DNA from 3 places in the Ruegeria sp. BB7 genome. Region 2 is predicted to be linked to each of the others. Evidence: riboswitches for the same ligand, from Rfam matches in the RefSeq annotation. Region 2 holds a riboswitch; each other region holds the start of a gene.
The links. A riboswitch is a leader RNA that binds a small molecule or an ion and turns the genes downstream of it on or off. The one in region 2 is predicted to bind cobalamin.

Region 1 (5,330 bases), on a different contig from region 2:
TGGCCGGCCCCGGTGTCAGCTCTTCGTAGCGCAAACCGATCCAGCGCTCGTTTTTCACGGCGTCGGTCAGGGACATAACCGGGTGTTCCTGAAGGAACTTGAAGGTATCGGCCGCCCCATTACCGGTCTGATAGTCCAAAAGCACCAGGAATTCCGGGTTTGATGCAGCCACGGATTCCCACGACGTGCGGCCCCAGCTGGTTTCCATGTCATGAGTTACGTTTTCGCCGCCAGCTGCTGTAATCATCGCGTCGGGAATAGCGAACTTACCAGCGGTGAAGGGCGCATCTGCGGGACCATCCAGCAAGAAGACACGTGGTTTCGGCAATTCCGCGGTTTGGGCCTCAATGGCTGCCAGTTCGTCTTTCCAGCCGCTCACCAATTCCTCGGCCTTGTCTTCGACATGCATCACCTTGCCCAGACGCAGAACGTCGTCGAACAACAGGTCCATGCTGGCCTCGGGGCGGTCCTTATCCAGATGCACGCAGCTTTCCGTCAGGATCATGGTTTTGATGCCAAAGGGTTCCAGCGTGTCCGGGGTGACGTCACCACCCGGCTTCATGCCATAGTACCAACCGGCGAAAAACAAGTCTGGCGCAACCGCGACAAGGTTTTCAACCGTCGGGTATTTTGGCGCAAGCTCGGGGATGTCACCGCGAAGCGTATCAAACTCAGGGCTGGTCTTGTACCAACCTGTGATGCCGGTCAGACCGACAATCTTGTCCTGCAAACCCAAAGCAAAAGCCATATCGGTCATGTTCATGTCATGCACAACCAGACGCTCGGGCTGGGTTTCGAACACCAGCGGCTCGCCGCAATTATCGACTGTTACTTCATTTGCAGATGCGCCGCCTGCAATGGCAGTGGCAAGTGCCACGGACCAGATGTGCTTCATTTTGAGGAGGTTCCTTTGTCTAGTTTGAAACAGTTGTTTTTCGGATATCCAGCGCCGGGATAACACGGCCTTCGTGGTGGAAGCTTAGGTAGTCGACACCGAAAGTCTCACGTACATGTTCGGGCGTCAGAACCTCGTCCACAGGGCCAAAACTGGTAAGCCGGGATGACTTCATCAACGCCACATGAGTAGCGAATTCAGGGATCATGACCAAATCGTGGACGATCATCACCACGGTGATCCCCAACTCGGCAACCAGAGACAGCATCCGTCCCTTGGCATCCGGGTCCAGATGGTTGGTCGGCTCGTCCAAAAACAGCAATGAGGGGTTCTGCGCCAAGGCACGCGCAATATGCGCCCGCTGACGCTCACCCCCAGACAGGACAGCCATTTTTTTATCCGCAAGAGCGCCCAGACCGGTCAGCCGCAAAATTCTCGACAATTCCGTAGCATGTTCATCGGTCGAGCGATCGGATCGAATCGGAATTTGACCAAGAGCAACGTAGTCCCGCAATGCCAACCTTCCGTCCGGGTATTCCTGCTGGCTGACGACTGCGATTTTTCGTGCGCGTTCAACTGCCGACATCTGCCGAAGACTGCGCCCTTTGACCAGAACATCCCCCAGCGCCAGATCCACTGCGCCGCACAAAAGGTTCAGAAGCGTAGTCTTACCAGCACCGTTTGGCCCGGCGATGGCCAGAATGGCCCCCTCATCTAACTCAAAAGATGCCTGCTGCAGCAAGGCGTCACCATTGAGGGCATGATATGCAAGATCCCGGGCAACCAAGAAGGATGAGGAATTCATCGACACTCCCCTAACTCAAGCCGCGGCAGCCGAGACAACGTCTTTTCGAATAACTGTGGTGGCCTGTCTGTTGCGCTGGTCCACCCATCTTCGCTGAGGCGAAATTGCCCGGCGAATTCAGCCAAAGCTTTGATGTCCTGTTCCGTTTCAATGTCACCGAACAGATATTGCGCCTTTCCTGATGCCTGAAACCCAACAGTCGTTGGGTGTGCACAACCCGCCATGCACGCGATTTTGCGCAGTGCAAAACCCGAAGGCAGCTTCGCAGCCAATGCCTGGCACAATGCGTCTGCGTTGTCTTCGCCTTTGCAGGTCGAACAAATCAGCAGGAAATGATCAGGTGTATCCAACATTACCCACTCCACTTGTTGCCAAGCGCAAGCAGAAGGTGCCGATCATGTAAACACGCATGAAACGTGCCATCAAAGCCTCCTTCCAGGACGCCCCGCCCCGGGTTGGTTAAAACACTTGATGGCAGGTCTCCTGACTTGCGGGTCGATGCTTGGCCGTCCTTCCCGACCTTCTGGGTCAGTGGGTATTTGGCGTCGCTCACCGCTTACAGTTGCGGGGGCAGTCACGGACTTGGTGCCAGTCGGCCAACCTCACCGTATTCCCTTTTCACCCCGCTTTAGCACCCGCGGGGACCATCTGGGGAACGAGTGCCCGAGAACTGGAGTTGGGTCAAATGGTTTTTCCAGACTGCAATCAGTTTCTGTGCCGGTTAAACGCAATGGTCGTTCTCACGTCCCACAATCATCAACACTATACATCCGGTTCTTCTCTCAGTATGGACAGCGCTTCGACGTTGATCCGTCTGTTGGACGCTCTGAGGGTGGCCGCAGCACCCAAAAGAGCCGAACCATGAAACAGACAATTTCAGATGCCCTTTCGCGCAAAGGGTATACCACACTGACTCCAGTCCAAGAGGCCGTATCAGACCCAGAACTTAAGGGCCGGGACTTGCTGGTCTCGGCTCAGACCGGATCAGGCAAGACTATAGGTTTCGGTCTGGCCATCGCATCCACAATTTTGGGCGAGGCAGAAGTATTTGACACCAGCGGGGCGCCCTTGGCGCTGGTTATCGCCCCAACACGCGAGCTTGCTATGCAGGTCAAGCGAGAGCTTGGTTGGCTTTACGCAGATGCAGGTGCCTTCATTACTTCCTGTGTCGGCGGCATGGATATGCGCGATGAACGCCGTGCACTGGCCCGTGGTGCGCATATCGTTGTAGCGACACCGGGGCGCCTGCGCGATCACATCATGCGCGGCTCGATCGACCTGACAGCGGTGCGTGCGGTGGTGCTGGACGAGGCCGACGAAATGCTCGACCTTGGGTTCCGTGAGGATCTGGAGTTCATCCTCGAAGAAACACCGACGGACCGGCAGACCCTGCTGTTTTCAGCCACAGTCCCACGCGCCATTGCAAATCTTGCCACCCGGTACCAGCAGAATGCTGAACGTGTCAGCACCGTCAGTGAACGGACCCAGCACGCCGACATCGAATACCGGGCAATGAAAGTGGCCCCTCGTGATGGGGAAAACGCGATCATCAATGTCTTGCGGTACTACGAGGCCCCAAACGCCATCGTGTTTTGCAACACCCGCGCCATGGTGGGTCGCTTGACGGCCCGGTTGTCAAACCGTGGATTTTCGGTTGTAGCCCTCTCAGGAGAGCTGACGCAAAGCGAGCGTTCGAATGCCCTGCAAGCGATGCGCGACGGGCGCGCCCGGGTCTGTGTCGCAACAGATGTCGCGGCACGAGGGATTGATCTGCCGAATTTGGATCTTGTGATCCATGCTGAACTGCCCAACAGCCATGAAACCCTTCTGCACCGATCTGGTCGGACCGGACGTGCCGGGCGCAAAGGTGTCAGCACTCTGATCGTTGCTCCGAGTTCGGTCAAAAAAGCCGAACGGCTTTTGAAATTCGCCAAACTTACCGCCCAATGGGGCGCGGCACCGTCGGCTGACGAAGTCAATGCACAGGATTTGGCGCGGATGTTCGGTTCTGATGACTGGGAGGCAGACATTGCCGACAGCGAGCGCGCGTCGGTGGATGAACTGGTGGCGAAGTTCACGCCAGAGCAACTTGCTGCCGCATATGTCCGGCAATACAAAGGCCAACATTCCGCGCCCGAAGAGTTGAGCGACGTGGCTACAGCTGCGCCAAGGTCACAGGCAGATTTTGGGCCGAGCGTGTGGTTCTCATTGTCTGAGGGGCGCAATCAAAATGCGTCTCCACGTTATCTTCTGCCAATGGTGTGTAAGGCCGGGAATATCACCAAGGCCGATATTGGCGCGATCCGCATCGCAGAGGACGTGACCTACATAGAAATACGTGAAAGCAGCGTACCCGGTTTCTTGAAGGCCATCGGACCAGATATGAAGGTCGAACGCACGAAAGACATCGTAAGGTTGGAGACAGCACCCGATCTTTCAAAATCTGGTAAGTCGGGTCCAAAGCGCGGCACAAAAGGCAAAAGAAGCCCGGCAAAAGCCGAGGGAAAACCGCCTCGCCTTGTTGAGCCGCAACCTGCCAAACCGCGACAGAAGAAAGCTGTAGCGCGGCCCGAAAAAACGGAAAAAAATGCCAAGCCTAACCGTGATGACACCAATCGCACTGGACAGGCCAAGAAACCAAATCGAAAAAACGCCAGCGACCGTCCAAAAGGTCCACCACCACCAAAAGGCAAGCCAAATAGCAAGAAAAATCGCGCTCGTGCGGCCATGTCGAAAAAAGGTGGTAATGCAGTGCCAGTTCGCAAGAAGTAAGCTTTAATCTTTGAGAGACCGGAGCCAGCGGACTGGCTTCGCCTTGACAGAACCGCCCCGTTAGTGTCGGGCTCATCTTGCCGGAATCGGACCCTTCAAGGCACTTACCCAAAAGCAATTAGGGAAGACGCGCGTCTGACGCGCGTCAAACCTACTTCCTGACATCCGACTGCTTAAACCAAAGCAACCGGACTGTTTCAGAGATCATAACCAACCGCAAAATATATTGAACGCGCCAAATCCCCAAAGCCTGGCGGAGATTTAGGTCAGGATCCTTCCGCATCTTCTTGAAGATCCGAAACGAAGGAATCAGTTTCTGAATTGGAGGAACATAGTTTAATGCTCCGCGTCGGGCATTTCGGCGAATTCTTGCGCCCTCGATGCGGCGCACTTTTGTAGCAAATTCCTGCAAATTACCCCGGGCAGGATGTTGGACAATCGCGTCGGCGGCAAAAACTATCGGCTCGCCAGCAGCTGTTGCGCGGTCATTCCATTCCATATCGCCACCCGACAACACTTCACCATTGAACAAACCGATCCGATCAAACATGTAACGACGTGCAATGAGATTGGCCGTAACGGCGCGACCACGTTCTACCCATTTCTTTTGCTCAAGGCAGAAATGGTAGTCGTACAATTCAACCGATGTCCATTCGGGGCCATTGGGTACAAGCACGACGTCGCCGCCAAATCGGCCGATATCTGGATGGTCCTGTGCGATACGCAAGCCGCTTTCCACGTATTCCGGAACAGGAAGACAATCTGAATCTGTGAAAAACAATAGCTTGGCCTGCGCTGCGGCGATCCCTCTGTTTCGAGCGGCATATGAGCCAGGCTTATCTTCTGTAAGTACCTGAG
Region 2 (5,330 bases):
TTTGCGCCAGGGCGGCTTGTGCCGCGACCTCTCCGCCGGTGTCGCAGAGATGCGCCAGACGACGCAGGGTCGAGACGGGCAGGGTGGAATACTCATCCAGCCGCGTGTCCTCGCGCCCATCCGCAGGCAGCACCGCCAGCGCGATGCCCTTGGCCTGCGCCAGCGCCAGAACCTGCTGCAGGCCATAGGACCAATAGGGTACGCCGCCAATCAGACGGATCAGGATGCCTTTGGCACCCTCCAAAGTCTGTTCGACATAGGTATCGACAGACAGCGGATGCTTCAGCGCCGTCAGGTTGGCCAGCCGCAGTGTCGGCATCCGCCCCTCAGGGTCGCCACCACGATGCCAGCCCGCTGCGAAAGCTCCGAGGTCACTGTCGGAAAAGGACAACACCACCAGATCCGCCGGGCTCTGGCCCAGATCGGTCGGGGTCTCGGTTTCTTCTAACCCGTGGCTTTCGCGGAAGACGACGTGCATGGTTTACTCGGCAGCTTCGGTCACACCCACAAGGATATCGCGGATTGCGGCCTCTTTGATGTCGTCATGCTCGGCAATGACCACCAGACGCGAGCGACGCTCTTCGCCGGGTTCCCATGGGCGGTCGTACTGGTGGCGCACGCGGGCACCGACGGCCTGCACCAGCAGGCGCATGGGTTTGCCCTGAACGGCGGCGTAGCCTTTGACGCGCAGGATGTTCAACTCCTTGGCCAGACGTTCAATCTTGGCAACCAGATCGGCAGGGTCGGACTGTTCGGGAAGTTCGACGATAATGCTTTCGAAATCGTCATGCTCGTGGTCGTGGTGGCCGTCATGATGCGAGGGACGCGCCTCCATGTCATCCTCGGCAGCGGCCTCCAGACCCAGCACGACGCGCACGTCCACGACGCCCTCGGCCACTTCAACCACGGGCAGCGGGCGCGGGGCTTCGGCGGCGATGACTTCCTTAGCTTTGGCAACGCCTTCGGGACCGGCCAGATCTGGCTTGGTCAGCAGGATAATGTCGGCACAGGAGATCTGATCCTCGAACACTTCGGACAGAGGCGTTTCATGGTCGATCGAGTCATCGGCCAGGCGCTGGGCGTCTACGGCCTCGACATTCGGGGCGAAGCGACCGGCGGCGACGGCCTCGGCATCGGCCAAAGCGATCACACCATCCACGGTGATCTTGGACCGGATATCGGGCCAGTCGAACGCCTTCAGCAGCGGTTTTGGCAGGGCCAGACCTGACGTTTCGATCAGGATGTGATCGGGGCGCGGCTCCAGCGCCATCAGGGCTTCGATTGTTGGGATGAAATCATCGGCCACGGTGCAGCAGATGCAGCCGTTTGCCAGTTCCATGATGTTCTCAGCCGGGCAATCCGGAATTGCACAGGATTTCAGGATATCGCCATCTACGCCTACATCGCCGAACTCGTTGACCACAACGGCCAGACGCTTGCCTTGAGGGTTCTGCATCAGGTGTTTGACCAGCGTGGTCTTGCCCGAGCCCAAAAAGCCGGTGATCACAGTAACGGGGAGTTTTTCCAGATTGCTCATTTCGGGGCTCCAATCGGGGGAATGCGCGAGGCGCAGTTTTTGCGGAAATGCTCGGGACGCTCACGCCATTTGACCAAGCCGTCCTCGGTGGCCAGATACTTGGTCGCTCCGTCGACGATGACGTCAACGTGGTCGGTTTCGTTCAGGTTCTCATAGACAAAGGTCCAGCGGTCTGCCCCGCCGCGCAACACGATGGAACAGCCCTGATCGCAGTTCGACAGGCACTCGACCGGTTTCAGCGTGATGCCCTCGGGCAAGTCCGCCCGTTCCAGGGCTTTATGCAACAATGTGCCGGGGCGCTGGTCGTCATCCTCGACGGGCAGGCCACGGCGGCACGTGGTGCAGACCAGCAATTCGACTGGTGCAGTATCGGTCACGTCTCTCATCCCCCCAAATCCTCTTCGCGGGGGACGGGGTTTCATGCGGGCCACGTCTGCACATGGGCCCGACACCGGATCACCCCGTCCGGTTTCAACTTCGGGCGCTGGCAGGTCTCCCGGCTTGCGGATATAGGGGCGTAAGCCCCGGCAGATGTCCCGCCTTCCCGGCCTTGTTGGCCAGTGGCTTTGGGCACCCTCTCCGGTCACGGTCGCGGGGGCGGCTGCGTTTGGCGGATGATCCGTTGACGCATTCCCTTTTCATCCATCCAAAGATGGACACCAGCGCGTCGGACATGCGGCACGGGCAGGGGGGTTGTCAAGCACGAGGTATGGGTTGCTCTTGCTCAGGTCAGAAAAGCGACCAGCCTATGTCAATCAGCGGCATCCAGCGCAATCCGATCCCGCAGCCACGCGCAAAACAGCCCCGCGGCCGCTGTCGGCTGGGCAGCTCCCTGCGCGCTGATCAGATAATGTGACTGAGCAAAGGGAATCGCAGGGCCTGTAATTTCAAGCGGTGCACCCTGCCGGATCGCGTTTCGCGCAAACCGTTCCAGAATCGTCGCATAGCCAGCGCCGGCCATGACAAGCTGCAGCGCAGCCACCGAAGTGTCCACCGAATGCTGAGGCGCTTGATCCGGGGGTGCGATGTTATTGGCCTGAAAATAGCGGGCCCAGTTGTCTTCGTATCCAAGGATATGAATCAGAGGGCCCTTTTGCAGGTTGTTACACGTCGGCAAGCCGCCCCCAGCCCGGCTCACCGGCACCAATTTTTCTTCGGTCAGTTTCTCGGAGATCACCCCAGGCCAATCGCCATAACCAAGCCGAATTTCTACATCCACATCTCCGGGCGCGATGCTGTCATTCCAGATGTGTGAGACCAGTCGCACAGGGATTTCCGGGTGCCGCACGGTAAAGTCAGGCAGTTCTGCAGCTATCCAATACGTTGCAGTTGATATCGCCGCGCGGATTGTCAGGGTCTGCCGTGAGGCAGGGCCAAACAGACTGTTGGTGGACAGCGCGATATCTGCCAGAGAGCGCCGGACCGTCAGCGAATAGGACTGTCCAAGTTCGGTTAGTTCCAACCTCCGCGCGTTCCGGGTGAATAGTTTTTGCCCCAGTTCGGCCTCAAGCGAGCGGATGTGTAATGAAACAGCCGTCTGCGTCAGGCCAAGTTCCCTCGCTGTGGTGGTAAAATTCAGATGCCGTGCTGCGGATTCAAAGCTGCGCAACCATGTGGGATTTGGCAGGCGATCCATTTAGCACCAAAATTATTTGACCATATATTGGCATATTAATCATTTTTGTTTCTAGCGGGCAACATAGATACTTGGCCCAAATACGACCGTCAGGAGGTAAACATGAAAGTTGGATTTATCGGTTTGGGGAATGTCGGCGGTAAACTGTCAGGATCGCTTTTGCGCAACGGAATTGACCTGACGGTCCATGACCTCAACCCCGATCTGGTGGCCGAATTCGTGGCCAAAGGTGCCAAAGCAGCCGAAAACTCTGCGCAAATGATGCGGGATTGCGATGCCGTCATTACCTGCTTGCCATCACCCGCCGCCTCTGACGCGGTCATGCAAGAGATGCTGTCCGAAGTCGGACCGGGCAAAATCTGGATGGAGATGTCAACCACCGATGAGGCCGAAGCCAAGCGACTGGGGACCATGGTAATCGAACGCGGAGGCGCTGCGGTCGATTGCCCCGTGTCCGGCGGTTGCCACCGTGCAGCAACCGGCAACATCTCGATCTTCGCCGGATGTGATCGTGCGACGTTCGAGCAAATCCTGCCCTTCCTCACCACCATGGGTCGGCGTGTGCTGCACACGGGCGAATTAGGCTCGGCCTCGGTTCTCAAGGTGCTGACCAACTATCTTGCCACCGCAAACCTGATCACCTGCGCCGAGGCGTTGGTAACAGCCAAGGCCGCAGGCATGGACCTCAATACCACATATGAGGCGATCAAGATTTCTTCGGGAACCTCGTTTGTTCACGAAACCGAAAGCCAAGTTATTTTGAACGGGTCGCGTGATATTTCGTTCACGATGGATCTGGTGAAAAAGGACATTGGCCTGTTTCAGGACGTCGCCGACCGCGCTGGGGTGCCGTTGGAGATAAATCCGGTGATGATCCAAATCTTCGAAGACGGCATTGCCCGGTTCGGTGAACGCGAGCTTTCCCCTAACATTATCAGGCGGTTGGAAGAGGCAACGGGGCTGGATATCACGGCGCCGGGTTTTCCACCAGAGATGTTGGATGATGAGCCTGAGGAACCGGGATATGAGGTTGTTCCACAGGGGCGTGGAGTCGAATAACAGAGGATACACTAAATAATATGGGCGGTATGTGATGTTGTAGGAGTGGAGGCGAGTACCTGTTTTGAAGTCGAACTGGTGCAGAAAAATTCTCTTTTCATATCAATATTTAAGGGTGATCTTCCGCCCTGATGCCATTCAAAATGTTGCGGGATTTGTTGCGGTTTTTTTCACTCAGAGGGAATGTCTGGGAGGGTTAACTCGCCAACCTCCTCCAACAAAACCTTTCGGCAGTTCTTTGCAAAAACACTGTCTTCATTTTCAGCTAGGTACTTTGCAGCTTTGAATAGCTCCAACGTGCTCATCAGCGCTGTACCGTTTTGTTTCGCAGCAGCTATGCATTTCGTCGTAAACTGTTCAGTTCTTTCATTAGGGGCAGTTAATCTAAAACTGTTGCCAAATAGGACGCCCTTTGCTGGGTGTTTGATTTCATCGCGCTCCAAGTCTTCGAGAATGTTCATTTGAAGTTGACGCAGTTTGCCAACGTTTATGGCTTTGTTGTCTTTTCCTTCTGCCTCACCCAGGAGCCTTCCCTCCGGAGCCTCGAAAACAACGTCAAACTCAGAGCCATTTTCATTGTAGTTTGAGGTCGAAAATCCCAAGTGCCCAAGAGCTAGGTGTATAGCTTCTTCCAAAGCGCGACCATTCTCAAAAAGTAGGTCACGAAGTTTGGACTGCCCTAGAAGATCAGCTTCCAGTTTGTCTCTTTTTTCTGCGAGTGAACTAATCTCATCGCTTATCTGCTTGATCTCTTCATTTAAGATCATTTCTTTTTTCAAAAGAAATGATTGATCAGCCGCCCAGTCTGGAGCCGGTGTTTTCGTTGATTTTTGCCGCGCGTTTTTGTGAATCCAAATAAGTTGTTGACCTATCCTCTTGCCAAGTTTCTTTCCTTCGTCAGTCCAGATGAGGCGACCATAGTCGTCTTCTTCGGCTAACCCGTAGTCGTCCATGTCAAGGTAAGGTAGAATGAAAGCAACTCCGTCACTTCCGGATTGACCGAAAGCTCGACCGACGGACTTCTCTCCTGTCTCAGTTTTGATGCAAGTAGTACCAAGTGGGCTTTCAGAAAATACACGAAACGAACTGTAGTCTTCT
Region 3 (5,330 bases), on a different contig from region 2:
AGCGCCTTCAAGATTCGGAGGCAGGGCTGGCCCCAGGCACTACACGGACGTTCCCTCTGGCCAACTGTGTTTGCGCCATGTCAACGATCTGTATGTTTTCCCTAATGAATTACAGGCGGTGGTGGTGACTGCCGAGCAGATCAGCGATTGGTTGGAAATGTCCGCCGGGGTTTTCAACCAGATCTCGCCCGGGCAGCAAGACGAACTGATTGCCTTGGACCGGGCGGGGCATAACTTTGATGTCTTGTTGGGGCTTACCTACCAGATCGACCTGTCGCAGCCCCCGCGTTTCAAGGCCAGCGGACGCCTGATCAACCCGGCGCATCGACGAATTCGCAATATTCACTTCGAAGGTCGGCGGTTGTTGCCCAATCAGCACTTTGTTGTCGCGTTGAACAATTACCGCGCCAATGGGGGCGGTCATTTCCCCTTTGTCGAACAGGCAGAACCCATTGCGCTGCCCATGCTACCGATCCAGAGCATCTTGCGGGATTACCTGTCCGGCGATCTGCCACAAGACCCGCTGCAGCACGCCCCGCGCCCCTTTCACCTGATGTCTCAGCCCGGCTCAAAGGCGTTGCTGCGCACCGGACCAATGGCCCAAGCGCATCTGGAAGAGTTGGCAGAATACAACCCACAAGTGGTCGGTAAAGACGATGAAGGTTTTCTACTGATCCGCTTGACGCTCTGACGGCTTGTCTTTTCCCCGGTCATTGCCTATATCGACCGATGAGAGGTTGGCGCGGGCGAGCGCCTCGCCAACCTGGTCAGGTCCGGAAGGAAGCAGCCACAACGAGCCCCGCTTGGGTCGATGTCCAACCTCTCACTTCAATTCCCCAACATATTCGCACCAAACGGGCCAGTAGATTAGTCGATTAACCGTGGCCAGACGGCCGCGCTGCGACGCGCGAATGCGCCGATATGGCCAACCTTGGACAAGCCAAACTCAGTCGGTGACAGCAGATGGCGACGTGCATTGGGCCCATAAAGATCAGCCAGTCGCCAAACCGCTTTTGGCGGAACAACGTCGTCATCCTCAAAAGTAAACAAATCCACTGGCGTATCCATTTGCGTCCAGCGCGCGTCGGGCAAAGTAACGCCGATTTCGGGCAGGTAGTTGCGCGGCGCGGTACACCAACTGCGCCATTGCCAATAGACGCTAGCGGGCAAGTCTGCCCCGAACCCCAACGCCTTGCCGGGCAAATATCCCAGAGCTTTGACGGCCAAGGGTGCCTGGCCGTACCAAAACAGCAAAGCCAATGCTCTGTAGGGCCAGGGATGATCTGACACTGTAACCGGGCCGGAACAGACACAGATCATACGGTCGATTTGGTCGATATCAGGTTGAATCGGCCCCAGCATCCCGCCGACGGAATGGCCGATGCTCCACTGTTGCGCGTTGGGGAACCTCCGCCGCATCTCGGCCCGAGCGGCGGGCATGTCGATCAATGCCCAATCCGCCATCGTGGCGTGTGAATTCTTGAGCGGCCCCTCAAGCGAATGACCAAAATCTCGATAGTCATAAGTCAAGCAGGCCATGCCACGATCGGCAGCGAGCCAGCGGGCGAAATGCTGGTAGTAATCCCGCGGTACGCCGGTCGCGCCATGGATGATCACAGCGGTCTGGGGCTCATTCATCGGCAGGTACAACCGAGCTGACAAATTGGTCGAACCTGATTGAAACAGAAAGTCCTCGGTCAATACGGCCTTTGCGTTGTCCAGCATGTCGCCCTCAATCTGAACTAATCAGTTCACCCTTTCAAACCGCACGGATCACCCCTTCAAGTCAATCCCGTTTCAGCATGACCAAACGTCCGCTCGGCCATGGTCAAAGGCCGCTTGACTCAAACCACCCGAACCAATTAGCGATGACGTGATGGTTCCCGCCCCCGGTTTCGGGGCGGGATGAAAAGGGAACACGGTGCGGTTCTGCTTGGCTATGCCGGAACGAACCAAAGCCGCGACTGCCCCCGCAACTGTAAGCGGTGAGCAATGCCGAAACACCACTGGCCACAAGGCTGGGAAGGTAGGCAAAGCAATGACCCGCAAGTCAGGAGACCTGCCATCGAACGAAAAACCGAAACTCGGGCGGGGTGTCCGGGCAGGTTGTCAGCACGCTGTCACACCTGATCCATGCCCCTCGTCCCACGCGCGGAGGGCGCAAGATGATCTGGAAGACAAGGACACACCAATTCACCGCAACGGTCTGCCAACGCACCGGAGGAAACTGCCCGGCACTAGCGCAGATGGCGCGCGCTGTTGTACAGGCGATGGACGCCGCCGCCCTTGCAACGACCCCTGAGTTTGAGTTCAACGGCAGTAGCGACCTGACCCATTGCGCCGAAGGCTGCACCGCACGGTTCCGAGCGCAAAAGGATCAGATTCGGGTCTTTTGTGGCACAAGCTATGATGCGTCACTCGAATCGCTGGACGACTACGCGGATATGTTGTTCGGCCCTGACATGGTCATGCGCCCTGCGGGAATGTTGGCCGCGCTGCCCTGCGCCATGCTAGAGGTCACGGCGATTCCCTCCAAGCCGGTAGCCCAGACAGAACAACAGCTCGCGCTATAGACTAGCCGCTTGTCTGCGGAAGGCTGGCCCAATCCATTTGGCCATCGGTCTCGACGGCGCAGGGCCGCACTGCTCGCAAACGGTTCAACGCCTTCTCTGGGGATTCGCCATGCTCGACCATAAGGCGTAGAGCAATCATCCCGGACCGGCCACAGCCGCCCCGACAATGCACCAGCACCCGCCCCTCGCGGGACAGAATGCGCGTGGCAGCTGCGCTGACCTTAGACCAGGCGGCATCTGTCGCTGTGGACGGCGCTCCGAAATCCGCAACCGGCAAATGTGCCCATTCGATATTGTGCGCCCGCAGGTCATCACCAAAACCGCCTGTGCCCTCCTGCTGCATTTCAAACTCGGTGGTCATCGAGATCACAAGAGTCGGCTGCCAGTCGCGAATGACGCCCATATCCCGCGCATACCAGCCACCGCGCCCCGGCAGCGGCGACAGGGCAACGGTGCCATTTCCCACGCGTACAGCGTAAATTGCAAACTGGCTCACTCCGGGTCCTCCTCAGACACAGCTTGTAAGATGCGCAATCTGCCCTGCAAACCGAAATTCACCCAAGCCTGCTGTGGACGCGGGGCGCAGGGGTCTCTACGCTGCATCGGAACCCGAATCCGACAGAGCAGACATGAACGACACGCCCAGCCCCGCCTATCAGGTTCTTGCCCGTAAATACCGTCCGGAAACCTTTGCCGACCTCGTTGGCCAGGACGCGATGGTTCGCACGCTTAAAAACGCATTCGAGGCTGACAGGATCGCTCAGGCTTTCATCATGACCGGTATCCGCGGCACCGGCAAAACCACCACGGCGCGGATCATCGCCAAAGGCATGAACTGCATTGGGCCGGACGGCGAGGGCAAGCCAACGACCGAACCCTGCGGCCAGTGCGAGCATTGCGTGGCGATCATGGAAGGCCGCCATGTCGACGTGATGGAAATGGACGCCGCCAGCCGGACCGGTGTGAATGATATTCGCGAGATCATCGACAGCGTCCGCTATCGCGCCGCCAGCGCGCGCTACAAGATTTATATCATCGACGAGGTTCACATGCTCTCGACCAGCGCCTTCAACGCGCTGCTCAAGACGCTTGAAGAACCGCCCGAGCACGTGAAGTTCATCTTCGCCACCACCGAGATTCGCAAAGTGCCGGTTACGGTGTTGTCGCGTTGTCAGCGGTTCGACCTGCGCCGGATCGAGCCTGAGGACATGATCGGCCTGCTCAGAAAAATTGCAGCCGCCGAAAATGCTCAGATCGCGGATGACGCGCTGGCACTGATCACCCGCGCAGCGGAAGGTTCGGCGCGGGATGCGACCTCGCTGCTGGATCAGGCGATCTCGCACGGGGCTGGGGAAACCAGCGCGGATCAGGTGCGCGCGATGCTGGGCCTGGCCGATCGTGGTCGGGTGCTGGACCTTATGGACATGATCCTGCGCGGCGACGCTGCGGGAGCGCTGACCGAACTGGGCGGGCAATATGCCGAAGGCGCCGATCCGCTGGCTGTGCTGCGCGATCTGGCCGAAATCACCCATTGGGTATCGGTTGTCAAAATCACGCCGGATGCTGCCGACGACCCCACCGTATCCCCGGACGAACGCGCGCGGGGTATGCAAATGGCCGAAGCCCTGCCGATGCGTGTACTGACCCGCATGTGGCAGATGCTGCTGAAAGCGCTGGAAGAGGTCTCCGCCGCACCGAACGCTATGATGGCGGCTGAGATGGCGGTGATCCGCCTGACCCATGTGGCCGACCTGCCCAGCCCGGAAGAGCTGATCAAGCGGTTGCAGGACACTCCGCCACCTCCAAATGGCGGGCCCGGTGGTGGGATACCGACACCATCTCATGCGGCCGTTCAACCTCAGGCAACAGTGACGTCTGCTTATGCAGCCCCCGCCAGCGGCGGGTCCGGCGGGCCAAGCGCCGCTTTGGCACAGGATGCGCAAGCGGCTCTGGCACGCTATCCAACCTTCGACCATGTGGTCGAACTGATCCGCGCAAACCGGGATGGCGTTCTGCTGGACGAGGTCAAACGATCCTTGAGGCTGGTTGCCTATCAACCCGGTCGCATCGAGTTCCAGCCGACCGAGCGTGCCTCCGGCCAACTGGCTCAGCGTCTGGGCTCTGCGCTGCAACGCTGGACAGGCAACCGCTGGGCCGTGACCGTCGTCAATGAAGGCGGTGGCGAGACGATCTATGAAAGAGAAAACGCGGCAGATGAGGCGTTGAAGGCCCAGGCCCGAGAGCACCCTCTGGTGCAGGCAGTTCTGGCCCAATTTCCGAAAGCGCGGATCACAAACATAGAAACACCGGAACAACGCGCCGCTAAAGTCGAAACCGAAGCCCTGCCCGAAGTCGAAGACGAATGGGACCCGTTCGAAGAGGAGTGAGCCTCTCTTGGGTAACTCGAAACCCTCCCGCGCCCGCCACGGGCGATCGGAAGGAAAGGTTTTGCCAAAGACCTAGACGACAGGCCGGGGCCCCTCGACCCTTGTGCCGCGCGCATGCCGACCGTATTTAGGCGGCAAATAGATTTACAGGAGAATACTGATGCTAAAAGGACTCGGCGGTCTGGGCGACATGGCCAAGATGATGAAATCCGCACAGGATTTGCAGACCAAAATGACCGACATGCAGGAAGAGCTGAACAACCTGATGGTTGTTGGCGAATCCGGTGCTGGCCTCGTAAAGGCCACCGCCACCGCCAAAGGTGAGCTGAAAGGTCTGGACATCGACCCGTCGATCTTCAACGGCGACGAT

Region 1: linked by a shared signal. The riboswitch ahead of ACR0D7_RS17510 (DUF1636 family protein) and the one ahead of ACR0D7_RS16060 (DUF1636 family protein) in region 2 are both predicted to bind cobalamin.
Region 3: linked by a shared signal. The riboswitch ahead of ACR0D7_RS17345 (hypothetical protein) and the one ahead of ACR0D7_RS16060 (DUF1636 family protein) in region 2 are both predicted to bind cobalamin.

What each region holds. Positions count from the first base shown of each region.
Region 1 covers NZ_JBQFUV010000017.1:23,286-28,615, forward strand. The annotation lists gene ACR0D7_RS17500 (ABC transporter substrate-binding protein) at 1-895, opposite strand, end outside; gene ACR0D7_RS17505 (ABC transporter ATP-binding protein) at 915-1,700, opposite strand; gene ACR0D7_RS17510 (DUF1636 family protein) at 1,697-2,053, opposite strand; cobalamin riboswitch at 2,157-2,364, opposite strand; gene ACR0D7_RS17515 (DEAD/DEAH box helicase) at 2,562-4,472, shown strand; gene ACR0D7_RS17520 (glycosyltransferase family 2 protein) at 4,624-5,330, opposite strand, start outside.
Region 2 covers NZ_JBQFUV010000012.1:83,596-88,925, forward strand. The annotation lists gene cobN (cobaltochelatase subunit CobN) at 1-478, opposite strand, end outside; gene cobW (cobalamin biosynthesis protein CobW) at 482-1,537, opposite strand; gene ACR0D7_RS16060 (DUF1636 family protein) at 1,534-1,923, opposite strand; cobalamin riboswitch at 2,007-2,216, opposite strand; gene ACR0D7_RS16065 (LysR substrate-binding domain-containing protein) at 2,289-3,173, opposite strand; gene ACR0D7_RS16070 (NAD(P)-dependent oxidoreductase) at 3,276-4,232, shown strand; gene ACR0D7_RS16075 (hypothetical protein) at 4,403-5,330, opposite strand, start outside.
Region 3 covers NZ_JBQFUV010000016.1:50,299-55,628, forward strand. The annotation lists gene ACR0D7_RS17330 (bifunctional 2',3'-cyclic-nucleotide 2'-phosphodiesterase/3'-nucleotidase) at 1-691, shown strand, start outside; RNA gene ffs (signal recognition particle sRNA small type) at 731-829, shown strand; gene ACR0D7_RS17340 (alpha/beta hydrolase family protein) at 868-1,725, opposite strand; cobalamin riboswitch at 1,861-2,081, shown strand; gene ACR0D7_RS17345 (hypothetical protein) at 2,166-2,573, shown strand; gene ACR0D7_RS17350 (protein-tyrosine phosphatase family protein) at 2,575-3,069, opposite strand; gene ACR0D7_RS17355 (DNA polymerase III subunit gamma/tau) at 3,203-4,960, shown strand; gene ACR0D7_RS17360 (YbaB/EbfC family nucleoid-associated protein) at 5,121-5,330, shown strand, end outside.